DNA from 2 places in the Paenibacillus sp. FSL R5-0744 genome. Region 1 is predicted to be linked to the other one. Evidence: riboswitches for the same ligand, from Rfam matches in the RefSeq annotation. Region 1 holds a riboswitch; the other holds the start of a gene.
What was found. A riboswitch is a leader RNA that binds a small molecule or an ion and turns the genes downstream of it on or off. The one in region 1 is predicted to bind preQ1.
Positions count from the first base shown of each region.

Region 1 (6,153 bases):
CACTTTCTTGGGATCTTGAAGTAATTTGTGCGGTTTCCTCGACGGAAGCACTAACTTCTTCTGTACTTGCTGAGATTTGCTGCGTAGCCGCAGATACGGATTGAATATTCTGATTGATGCTTTGGATCAGAATCAGAAGGTGATTGAAGGCATCGCCCGCTTCTGCCACCTTGCCTACCCCGGAGGCTACCTCAGAATTCACATGGTTCATCTCAGTAACGGAGCGATTCATATCTTCCTGAAGTCCGAGTAGGAAATCACGAATCTGCTCATTCGCATTACGGGATTGTTCGGAAAGCTTGCGTACCTCTCCGGCAACAACGGCAAAGCCGCGTCCATGTTCTCCTGCACGTGCTGCTTCGATCGAAGCATTGAGCGACAGCATTTGGATTTGCTTCGTAATTTCAGTAATACTATGAACGACTTCTCCGATCATTACTGAACGTTCGTTCATAACTTGTAATTGCTCCAGTGACTGCAGGGAGGCACGTTCAACATGGCGCATTTGCAGAACGGCGCTTTGGGCAATCTCATTACCGCCAATCGCTTCAGCGGAAGCTTCACTGATCTGCTCAGTGACTTCGGTGGCTGCTGAAGCAATATGCTGAATGCCGAAATTGATTTCTTCCATAGCTTTTGAATTATCTTGAGCGCTGCTCGCGATGGTCGTACTACCTTTACCAATTTCTACAACAGATGTACTAGAGTGGTCTGCCATTTCATTTAGGACCTCTACACGTTCTCTTAAAGAATTGGAATCGGTGACCACAGTATTTGAGGTGACGAGTACATGTCCAATCATTTCTTTTAGGCGCAGGGTCATCGCTTGGAAGCTTCTGGACAGTTGAGCTACCTCATCACTGCCTTTAACCGTTAATTCCTCTGTGAAATCTCCCTCTGCAAGACGGGCACTGTAAGCTGCAAGCTTTGAGATAGGACGAGTAATCCGCATGCTCATAAACCAGGCACCAGTTGAGCCTATGATCAGCGTTAGCAGAGTGATCCCGGCGCTGGTCCACAGAATACTGTCTGTTTTTTCTTGAATAAAGCTTACATCACTGCTGATTCCGATAACCATCGTACTTCCGGGAATTCCGATATAAGCTGACTTATGTACACCATGCGAATCCTTGTATGTATCGCTTAGTCCACTCTTTCCTTTAAGAGCTTGCTGCATTGCAGAGGATACCTTAACAATTTCCTCCGGCTTTAATTTTGCATCATGATCTACGGACAGAACCTCAGCTTCCTTGCCTTTTAGATTGAGTAGAAAAATAGTCTCAACCCCATGCTGCTTTCTCTTATCCTGAAAATAGAATTCAAGATTGGTGGCTGCTTGTTCGTTCTTCTTTAGTGCTTGCTGAGCATGCATTGTATTTATATTCTTATATACGTCCTGAGCAGCTGCAGTTAGAATTTGATTGATTTGTGGCATGACATAGCTGTTGAAAATACTGGTGGATATAAAGTAGAAGCTGGTACTTAACAAAAGAGACGTGAGTAATAGAACTACAAATAATAAACGCGTAAATCTGCGACTGATCGACTGCTTGAAACGAAACATATTGTTCTCCCCCTTTTTATGGGCAGCGAAGCCCCATTTCTTTATATCCCTACCGACTGCTATTGACTGGCAACCTGCAATATATTCCATAGTTATGTAATATATCAACTAAATGGATCGGGAATGAAGTGTTTGATACTATTCTATAGAATTAACCTCTGGATGAATAGTGAAAGTTTTAGTTTATATAGCATATTTTTCTGAAAAAGATGAATTATTACTGACACTTTTATTTTTAGTTAATAAAAATGGGTATAAATACCCATTTCATAAATTGTTTATTTTTATGGATTGTTTGACGACAGTGTGATAGAGTATTAATGTTTTGTTCCAAAACTTAATGTATGCCGCGGTTCGTAACCATCCCGCGTAAACAAAACTAGGAGGAGTTTAAGCAATATGTTTAATTTGATGTGGGGAGTTTTATTTGTTATTGTCAATTTTGCTTTTTTTCTACTCTGTTACCGCCTGTTCGGCAAAAGTGGAATGTATGCATGGGTAGGTATCGCTACTGTAATTGCAAACATTCAGGTAGCTAAGACGATTGCTATGCCATTTGATATCGTGATGACACTCGGAAATACGATGTATGTCACTTTGTATATGACCAGCGATTTGCTTAATGAGAAGTATGGAAGAGCAGAAGCACGTAAAGCGGTTTGGTTTGGCTTCTTCACCTTGCTTATGACGACAGTCATTATGCAGATGGTACTAGTATTTAAGCCGCAAGAGACCGATATTGCTCAGTCTTCTTTGGAGACGATCTTTGGTCTGATGCCTCGACTAGCGTTGGGTAGTCTGACTGCTTACTTCATTAGTCAGTTCCTAGACGTTCGGTTGTACTCCTGGATTCGCAAATATTACAGCACCTCAAGTCAGTTGTGGATTCGTTCCAACGGCAGTACGATGATTAGCTCCTTTGTGGATACACTAATCTTCTGTACCATTGCATTTGCTGGGTTGTATAACTGGAGTGTGTGGTTTGAAATTTTGCTTACAACGTATCTAGCGAAATTCTTACTAACCGCAGTAAGCACACCTATCTTATATATCGCCCGAACTTTTACTTTTGCTGAAGATGGAATACCATCATCCGCTCATAAGAAGGAATAAACAACAATACAGCCAGCGCGTACCGATCATAATCGATGCGCGCTGTTTGATTTTTCCAGTCGTAAGAGGGATCAAACGTTCCATATAAATATGTACATAAAATTAATATAAAGCTAAAATAAGCTATCGTAGCCATTCTAATTGTATCCCGAGCGAAGAGAGTGTACATAATCGGTAGTCACAGAAATTACGAATAGGTGTGGTGAAGGATGAATCTAGTAGTTCCTATACTGCGTTATGCAGCAGAACAGCCCGACAGCATTGCCTTAACCCATGACCAAGCAACGCATACCTATGCAACATTAGTGCAAGCGATGCGGAGAATTGCCAATGGTCTACAGCAAATGGGCCTTAAGCATGACAAAATCGCTATTTTATCTACGAATCGCATTGAATTTGTCGAGGTTTTCTTGGGGGCTATTTATGCAGGCTGTGTTCCCATTCCTTTAGATCCCAAGTGGAGTGCAAATGAACTGCGGATTATTATAGAGCAGTGCCAGCCGACAATGATTTTTGCTGAGCCGGAAGCTGCAAAGAATTTGGTCTTCAAGGACCGAGCCATCCCAACGCTGACTTTTTCAAATGAACGAACAGGTTCCTATGATCAGTGGTTGAAGGCTCTGAAGCCAGAAGCTGAATTGGATGAGACGAATGAGTTATTATTTATCGGCTTTACTTCAGGCACAACGGGGCTCCCCAAAGGATATATGCGTACCCATTTATCGTGGTTAAAGAGCTTTGAGGTATCGAGTGCTGCCTTTGAATTGAACTCTATGAGTGATGTTTTAGCACCGGGTCCGTTTGTGCATTCGCTGTCCTTGTTCGCTGTAATGCAGAGTCTGTATGGTGGAGCAAACTTTCATATTACGCAAAAATTTAGCGCCACACAGGTGTTAGAGCTGTGCAGGCAGATTCCGGGTGTGGTGTTGTTTGTTGTACCGACAATGCTTGAATCCATGATGCAGCAGGCTGTTCCTGGGCAGACGCAGATTGATGCGATTATTAGCTCAGGTGCAAAGTGGTCGGAGTTGTCCAAAAAAAGGGGTATAGAAGTGTTCGCTGGAGCGCGTCTCTATGAATCCTATGGTTCCTCAGAAGCGAGTTATATTAGTTATTTGGATGTTCTGGAAGAGCATAATCCGAACTCTGTAGGCAAGCCCTATCCCGGAGTGCAAATTTCCATTCGTGATGAAGAGTTCCGTGAAGTCCCCACGGGGGAGATTGGGCAGTTATATGTGCGAAGTGATATGATATTTCTAGGCTACCATCAATTGCCGAAGGAGACCGTAGCAGCTTTTCGAGAGGGATGGCTTGTGTTGGAGGATTATGTTTATCAGGATGAAGCTGGTTATTTATATCTGGCGGGTCGCTTGAAAAATAGAATCATCTCCGGTGGGCTGAACGTTTATCCAGAGGAAATAGAGCGAGTACTGGAGCATCTTCCGGAAATACAAGAAGTAATGGTGCTTGGCGTCCCTGACGATTATTGGGGAGAACAGCTGGCAGTCCTCGTGAAATGGAATGGTGCAAAGCATTTATCTATAGACGAAATAAAGAATTATTGTCGCCAGTATTTAGCAAGTTACAAAGCGCCGAAGCAACTGCTGACAGTTGATGAGTTTATCTATACAAGCAGTGGCAAAATTGCCCGGCAAGCGATGAAAGACTATGTGAAAAGAGCGATGGTATGATAGAAGCAGTAATTGTTATGGCAAAACGTACACCGATTGGCAGGATGGGCGGCTTATTAAGTACATTTGAGCCGGAAGCATTACTGGCGCCGCTTATTCAGCATATTGTGGCAGAGACGAATCTGCCCGTAGATATGATCGATGATGTGATTATTGGAAATGTGGTCGGTCCGGGTGGGAATATTGCCCGGGTAGCTGCGCTTGAAGCGGGACTGCCTGTTTCGGTTCCGGGCGTTACTGTTGATCGGCAGTGCGGTTCTGGGCTAGAGGCCATTAATATAGCAGCACGGCTTATTCAAAGTGGCGCAGGTGAGATTTATTTAGCGGGCGGTGTTGAGAGCACGAGTCGTGCCCCTTGGAAAATGGCTAAGCCCCAAACCTTGATGGGGGTTCCGCAGCTATATACCCGTGCTCATTTTACACCTAGCGCTTACGGTGATCCGGATATGGGAATTGCTGCGGAAAATGTAGCGCGGAAGTATGGGATTTCGCGAGAAGAGCAGGATCAATATGCCTTGAAAAGCCATCAGAAGGCCGTTCATGCTCAGCAAAGTGGTAGGTTTCAGCAGGAGATTGTACCTCTTCTGGTTGAGGGGGAGTGGGTGAACACCGACGAATGTCCAAGGGCTAATACGAGCCTGGACAAGCTGCGAAAGCTACCTTCAATCTTTGAAGAAAAGGGTACTGTCACCGCTGGAAATGCCTGTCCTATTAATGATGGTGGGGCGCTTCTATTAATGATGTCCCGTGAGAAATGTCGGCAACTCAAGCTTAAACCTATCCTGCGTGTCGTAGATGCGCAAGCAGCAGGTGTAGATCCGAATTATTTAGGTATGGGCCCAGTTCCAGCTGTACAAAAGGTGTTACATCGTCAACAGCTGACCATAGCCGATTTAGATATCGTAGAGTTTAATGAAGCCTTTGCTTCGCAAGTTCTAGCCTCACTGAATGAGCTTCAGATCCCACAGGAAAAGGTCAATCTTGGAGGAGGCGCATTAGCTATCGGTCATCCATATGGGGCGTCCGGAGCGATTTTAATGACTCGCTTATGTGCTGAAATGCAGCATACGCCTTATCAAAGGGGACTTGCCACTTTGGGCATTGGCGGCGGGTTGGGGCTGGCTACGCTTGTGGAGGTTACGGAATGAACAGCGTCCGACATCAGATTCTTATGACTGCTGAGTGGATATCGGATTACGCACAGAGTATTGAGGCACCCGTGCAGACGACTAATGGCAATCTGATTGCTCCTTCTACGATGCCTATTATTTTTTGGCAAGCCTTCGATATTCCTTGGCTTAGCAAGGGAGAGCCCTTGCTTCACGGCACTCAGAAATTCTCATATCAAGCTCCGATTACGGCAGGGATGACGTTAGATTGTGAATTAGCATTAACGAGCAAGGTGCAAAAAGATGGCCGGCAGGGCAAGCTGACCTTTTACACACATACGCTGGTTTGTAAATGTGAAGGCGAGCTTATAGTCACCGCAGAAACGGTGTTAATTCGGGTAGGTGATGATCATGATGAGAAAATGCATAACGGCTGAGGCTATCCGGCAATATGCAGCAGCTTCCCAAGATCTGGCCGCTATTCATCTAGATGAGGATGCTGCAACTGAGGCTGGATTTAAGCGGCCCATTGCGCATGGGATGTATCTAATGGGATTAGCCCAATCCTTATATATCGAGGAGCATCAGGCACAGTGGATCACTCAATATGATATGAAATTTCTTAAGCCTATAGAGGTAGATAATGTCGTGATTTTTGATTTTGCGGAGGATGACT
Region 1 is NZ_CP150228.1:1,401,999-1,408,151, forward strand. Features, by position in the region: gene MKY19_RS06210 (methyl-accepting chemotaxis protein) at 1-1,564, opposite strand, end outside; PreQ1 riboswitch class I at 1,908-1,953, shown strand; gene MKY19_RS06215 (queuosine precursor transporter) at 1,964-2,677, shown strand; gene MKY19_RS06220 (AMP-binding protein) at 2,887-4,368, shown strand; gene MKY19_RS06225 (thiolase family protein) at 4,365-5,516, shown strand; gene MKY19_RS06230 (MaoC family dehydratase N-terminal domain-containing protein) at 5,513-5,914, shown strand; gene MKY19_RS06235 (MaoC family dehydratase) at 5,889-6,153, shown strand, end outside.

Region 2 (6,153 bases), 2.3 Mb from region 1:
GATGGCGGTGTGCGTGGGATCGTGCTGCAAACGGCAGGATTAACCGAAATGGGGATTCGTGACAATCTCTTATATGCGGAGTGTGGAGCCAAGATTATTGATGTTTCCAGATATGCACTGGATATGGAGCTTACGGGTCTTGAGTTCGCCTGTGGCATTCCAGGAACGGTTGGTGGAGCGCTTTACATGAACGCAGGTGCTTATGGCGGAGAAGTTAAAGATGTATTGCACAGTGCGCTGGCTATAACTAAGAGCGGGCAATTGGTGACTCTGCAAGGGGATGAACTGCAATGGGGTTACAGAAAAAGCGTGTTCGCAAGCGGTGAATACATCGTGCTTGAGGCGAAATTTGCTATGACTTCCGGAGATGCATTATCCATCAAGGCGAAAATGGATGAACTTACTTACTTGCGTGAATCCAAGCAACCGCTTGAGTATCCTTCCTGTGGTAGTGTCTTTAAACGTCCTCCAGGTCGGTTTGCAGGTCAGTTAATTCAAGAGAGTGGCTTGCAGGGAACAAGAATCGGTGGTGCTGAGGTATCCAAGAAGCATGCAGGGTTTATTGTAAATGCAGATAATGCAACCGCCAGCGATTACATCGGGCTAATTCACCATGTAAGAGCGACTGTGAAGGATAAATTCGGCGTGGAGCTTGAAACTGAAGTGGAGATCATTGGGGAAGAGTAACTATTAATTAGAAAGAGCCCACAGATTACTGTGGGCTCTTTTGCTGTCGTTACAAATGGTTTAATCCACTGAAAGGGTATATTTAGCTCTTTCAGTAGTTATTTCCGCCTTGCGATCACTTATGTCCTCAATCCGAAGCCCGTCAATAGCTAAGTCATAGGTGGAGTGTGGTAGCGATACTAGCTCACCATCGGCGTTTAAAGTGCTGCCAAATCCTTTTAATATTAATGCACTCCCAAGATAATCATCGATAACATCCTCCGCACTCCGAAACTCAACAGCCTCTAGATTAAAATGAATTTTATCCAGATCACGAAGCTCTTTCTTTTCAATTACAATAGTTTCATTCACATGACTGTTAATCCAGTCCATAAGTTTCTGTATACTTTGTTCCATTAGATGATCCCACCCTTACCTCGAAGATTATTATGTTTAAGTTACCCTTTTCTTAGGATTTGAATCCTTATTTTCGCCACATCTGAGCGGATTTGAACAAAGGAAGGTACTAAGGAATAGCGAATGTTACAGAATAGCAACAACAGAGATAATCCTCTACAACCAGAATAAGGATAGAAGAAAGTTAACTATTCTAAAAAGGGGGGAGTGTTATTGATTCAGCTAACTGATGTCTCAAAATATTATCAGGAGAGGTGTGCAGTTGATCGAATTACTTTCACGGTGGAGAAAGGTGAGGTCTTTGGATTTCTAGGTCCCAATGGTGCAGGGAAGACTACAACGATGCGAATGATGACAGGGCTTCTTCAGTCTACAAGCGGAGAGATTTTAATTAATGGCATGAATATTTCACGTCATAAAAAAGAAATCCATGCTCAAATTGGTGTTGTTTTCGAGCTTCCGAACCTATACATGCGTAGTTCTATTCGAAATAATCTGGAGCTGTTCGCTGATCTGTATAGGGTAGCAGGAAATCGAGTAAATGAAGTCATGGAAACCCTCCAGCTGTTAGATAAGGAAAAAGCTAAAGTAAGCAGCTTATCCAAAGGCTGGAAGCAGCGTGTTCTAATCGCCAGAGCATTATTACATAAGCCTCAAGTGTTGTTTTTAGATGAGCCTACAAGTGGGTTAGATCCAAATTCAGCTTCACTCATACGTAATCACGTCAAGAGAATTCAAGAAGAAGGCACAACCATCGTCTTAACGACGCATGATATGCACGAAGCCGAGGCATTGAGCGATAGAGTGGGCATCATGCACGCTGGTGCCTTGGTGGCACTCGATGAACCGCATAGACTTAAGACCATTTATGGTAAACCAGAAATTGAAGTTAAATATCAGCAGGATGGTAAAGTGGTTATGAAATCCTGGCCGATTGCAGAAGAAGCTACTAAAGATCATATCTATCAGTTAATGTCTACGAATCAAATTCTAAGTATGCACAGCAAAGAAGCTTCGCTGGCAGATGTATTCGCTGCCCTGACGGGAAGTGAGCTAAGTTGAGTCATCAGATATGGAAGCTGTATAAACATGAAAGTAAGGATATACTGCGTAATCCTGCGACTGTAATTCTAATAATTTTGCCTATATTTATGGCTAAAATTATCATCACTGTAGTGGACAAGAGCGGTTTGGACTTCATGCTTCTTTCTACATGGATATTATTTGCGCAAGTGATGGTTGGGATCATGATTACCGGCCCAGGATTAATTGAGGAGCGGGAGAGTAAGACTTATGATGCGCTGTTGATTACTCCGCTAAGCAGAGGCCAGATTATTACAGCGAAAGCTGGATCTGTTCTTGTTTTTTCTTTGTTATCACAGCTGATTGTTTATGTACTAAATCAAGGTTTGACAATGGATTTACTCCCTTCCTTATTGTATATGTTATTGGGTGGAATTATCTTTGTACAAGTTGGAATTATCATTGGTTTAAAGGTAAGTTCCTCCAAAAATGGTTCAGCCATCAGCTCCGCATTTATGGTTGTTTTTTTCTTAGTTGCTTCTGTGTACGTCGCTCTTCCAGAATGGACTTATCCGATCTTTGTTATTCTGCCAAGTATTGAAATCGTCCAGAATTTGAACAGTATTCTAAATGGAGAAGGAGTATTGCTCCTAGAAAGCCTGCTTTTGCTCTTGTGGATTGTGGTGCTTTCGCTCTGGATTTGGAAGACGGGCAAAGCGTAGAACTTGTCAGAAGCAAATTACCATGGTATAGTTCAAGACGCAATATGCATGAAGAAGAAGTCTGCACGGATTGTGCAGGAGAGGTTCGCGAACTCCCTCTATAAAAAACTAAGAGTATATTAAATCTTATAAGCGGATGCAGTCCTTAACCCGGACGTTGCTTCCGTTTCTTCTTAGTGGAGCAAAGTTTTCGAAATCTCGTTCTTCTTTCCATTACCGGCCAAGGTCGAAGGAAAAGAGAGGGGTTTTTTGTCGTGTCAGAAGGAAGATTGAAAGAGGAAATGCAAGAAGTCACTTTACTTGGTAATCAGGGAACGCAGTACAAGTTTGGTTATGATCCAGCTATTCTTGAGGTGTTTGATAACAAGCATCCAGGGCGTGATTATTTTGTTAAATTCAACTGCCCTGAGTTTACTAGCTTATGTCCTGTTACAGGTCAGCCGGATTTTGCCACATTGTATATTTCGTATATTCCTGAACAGAAAATGGTGGAATCTAAATCATTAAAGCTGTATCTGTTTAGCTTCCGTAACCACGGTGACTTTCATGAGGACTGCGTCAACATTATTATGAATGATCTGATCTCACTGATGGACCCACGATACATTGAGGTATGGGGCAAGTTCACTCCGCGTGGAGGCATATCTATTGATCCTTATTGCAACTATGGAAGACCGGGTACGAAGTATGAGGCGATGGCGGAGCACCGCTTAATGAATCACGACCTCTATCCAGAAAAAGTGGATAACCGCTAATCCCAACTAGTTGATAAGGAGAGATTAAGATGAACAAAAAAGCACTCGTCGTATTTAGCGGCGGACAAGATAGCACCACTTGCCTGGTTTGGGCATTGAAGCATTTTGAGGAAGTGCAGGTAGTTACCTTTAATTATAATCAGCGTCATGCGGCTGAAATCGAAGTTGCTACAGAAATAGCAGCTAAGTTTAATGTAAAACAGCATATCCTTGATCTTGGGCTGCTTAATCAGCTGGCTCCAAATGCACTAACCCGCCAGGATATTGATATCGTTGCTGGCGAAGGTGATGAGCTTCCTAGTACATTTGTTGACGGACGGAATCTGTTATTTTTGTCTTTTTCCGCAATATTAGCTAAACAATTGGGATACTCCCATATCGTCACTGGTGTCTGCCAAACGGACTTTAGCGGGTATCCGGACTGCCGTGATGTATTTGTGAAATCATTGAATGTTACGCTGAATTTATCTATGGACTATGAGTTTGCGATACACACTCCATTGATGTGGCTGGATAAAAAGGAAACGTGGAAGATGGCAGATGAACTTGGTTATTTTGATTATGTTCGCGAACACACATTGACCTGTTACAACGGTATTATTGGCAGTGGCTGCGGTACTTGTCCAGCCTGTCTGTTGCGTCAGCGTGGTCTTGAGCAATATGAGGCGGAGAGAATGGAGGCCGGTTCTTAATGCTTAACGAGGTTTCAGTCTGCAAAATATTTACGTTTGATGCGGCGCATCAACTAATTGGTCACAAAGGGAAATGCAGCAATCTGCACGGACATACTTATAAGCTCGAAGTAGTGCTTAAGGGCAAACCAGAGGCTACGGAAGGCCATTCAGACGAAGGGTTTGTTATTGACTTCAGCGATATCAAGGCGACTGTACAACAAAGCCTTGTAGATCGTTTAGATCACGCTTTTCTTGCTATGGGAAATGAACCTGTGTTAGAGACGTTAACGAATACGGGCTCCAAAGTAGCCTTGTTGTCATTCCGCACCACAGTGGAGAATATGTCTTCATATATTGCCTACAAGCTTAAGCAAGCAGGGTTGCCTTTGTACTCGGTAAAGCTATGGGAGACTCCAACCTCCTGGGCAGAGGTGCTGGCTGAAGATGTTCCGGATGAAGGGCCATCCTACCGTTTATATGGAGGCTGTGACTGTGAGTAAGATTCCTGTAATTGAAATGTTCGGTCCGACTATTCAAGGCGAAGGTGCGGTAATTGGAGTGAAGACGATGTTTGTCCGCACCTATGGCTGCGATTATCGCTGTGGCTGGTGTGACTCTGCTTTTACTTGGGATGGTACTGCTAAGGATAAGGTTCGAATGATGACCTCGGATGAAATTATGAATGAACTTTTAGCTATAGCTGGAGATAATTTCGACTGTGTTACGATTTCAGGCGGAAATCCTGCTTTGATTGGTGACGGGATGGGCACTTTTATTAACCTGCTTCATGAACGAGGGATACAAGCCGCTATAGAAACTCAGGGCAGTAAATGGCAGGAATGGTTCAATAACGTGGATGTGCTGACCATTAGTCCGAAGCCGCCAAGCTCAGGGATGACGACGAATTGGGAAATACTAGATAACATCATGAGTAAGATGGAGAATCTGGGCCGCTCTACGCACAGTCTTAAAGTCGTTGTGTTTGATGATAAGGACTTTAATTATGCAAAAGACATTCACCAGCGATATCCAAATGTGCAGCTCTTTCTGCAGCCTGGGAATGATGATGTCACTGAAGAAGGCGACATTTCTGCTCGACTTTTGGGAAGGCTGGAATGGTTGTTTAATAAAGTAATCGTAGACTCTGAGATGAATAAAGTACGTGTCCTTCCACAGCTGCATGCATTGATCTGGCATAATAAACGTGGCAAGTAAAAAGTATTTAAATGTAACGGGTGTCTGCTCAGCAGATGCCCTTTTTTTATTGATTTAAGCCTTTAAATAGGTAGATAGAATGTCCCATAATCTGGTATGATTTTCATAAAAATTGTAGGAGGTACTAAATGGGAAATTCAACTGCACTATTAATTATCGACGTTCAAGAAGCTATGTTCTCCTATCCTGATCAAAAGCTGTACGATGAAGAGGGTGTAATGGAGAGAATTATTTCCCTTCAGAACAAAGCTAGGGTAGTAGGTACTCCAATAGTTTATATTCAACACACCGAAGATGAGGAATATACAAAAGGTACGCCCACATGGCAGATCAGTCACCGCATCACACCGCAGGAAGGCGAAGTTATTGTGGAGAAGCCTACTTGGGATGCTTTTCACCGAACCGAACTGCAAGAGGAGCTACAGAAGCTGGGGATCACGAATCTGGTGATTTGTGGGATGCAAAGTGAGTTCTGCTTAGATACGACAATAAGACGCGCATACAGTATGGGGTATAAGAGTGTTCTCGTCCAAGATGCTCATAGCACCTTTGATAATGGGGTTCTGAATAGTAGTGAGATCGTTAAGCATCATAATGCGGTAATCGGAGGGAGATTCGCCCAGTTACGAGCTGAAAGCGAGGTTCAGTTCTAGATGAGTACACCTCAGGCTGCCATGAAAC
Region 2 is NZ_CP150228.1:3,695,947-3,702,099, reverse strand. Features, by position in the region: gene murB (UDP-N-acetylmuramate dehydrogenase) at 1-687, shown strand, start outside; gene MKY19_RS16145 (hypothetical protein) at 748-1,083, opposite strand; gene MKY19_RS16140 (ABC transporter ATP-binding protein) at 1,297-2,145, shown strand; gene MKY19_RS16135 (ABC transporter permease) at 2,142-2,828, shown strand; PreQ1 riboswitch class I at 2,903-2,946, shown strand; gene queF (preQ(1) synthase) at 3,110-3,583, shown strand; gene queC (7-cyano-7-deazaguanine synthase QueC) at 3,607-4,275, shown strand; gene MKY19_RS16120 (6-carboxytetrahydropterin synthase) at 4,275-4,757, shown strand; gene queE (7-carboxy-7-deazaguanine synthase QueE) at 4,750-5,472, shown strand; gene MKY19_RS16110 (cysteine hydrolase family protein) at 5,601-6,125, shown strand; gene MKY19_RS16105 (VanW family protein) at 6,126-6,153, shown strand, end outside.
Region 2: another riboswitch for preQ1. It lies ahead of queF (preQ(1) synthase); the one in region 1 lies ahead of MKY19_RS06215 (queuosine precursor transporter).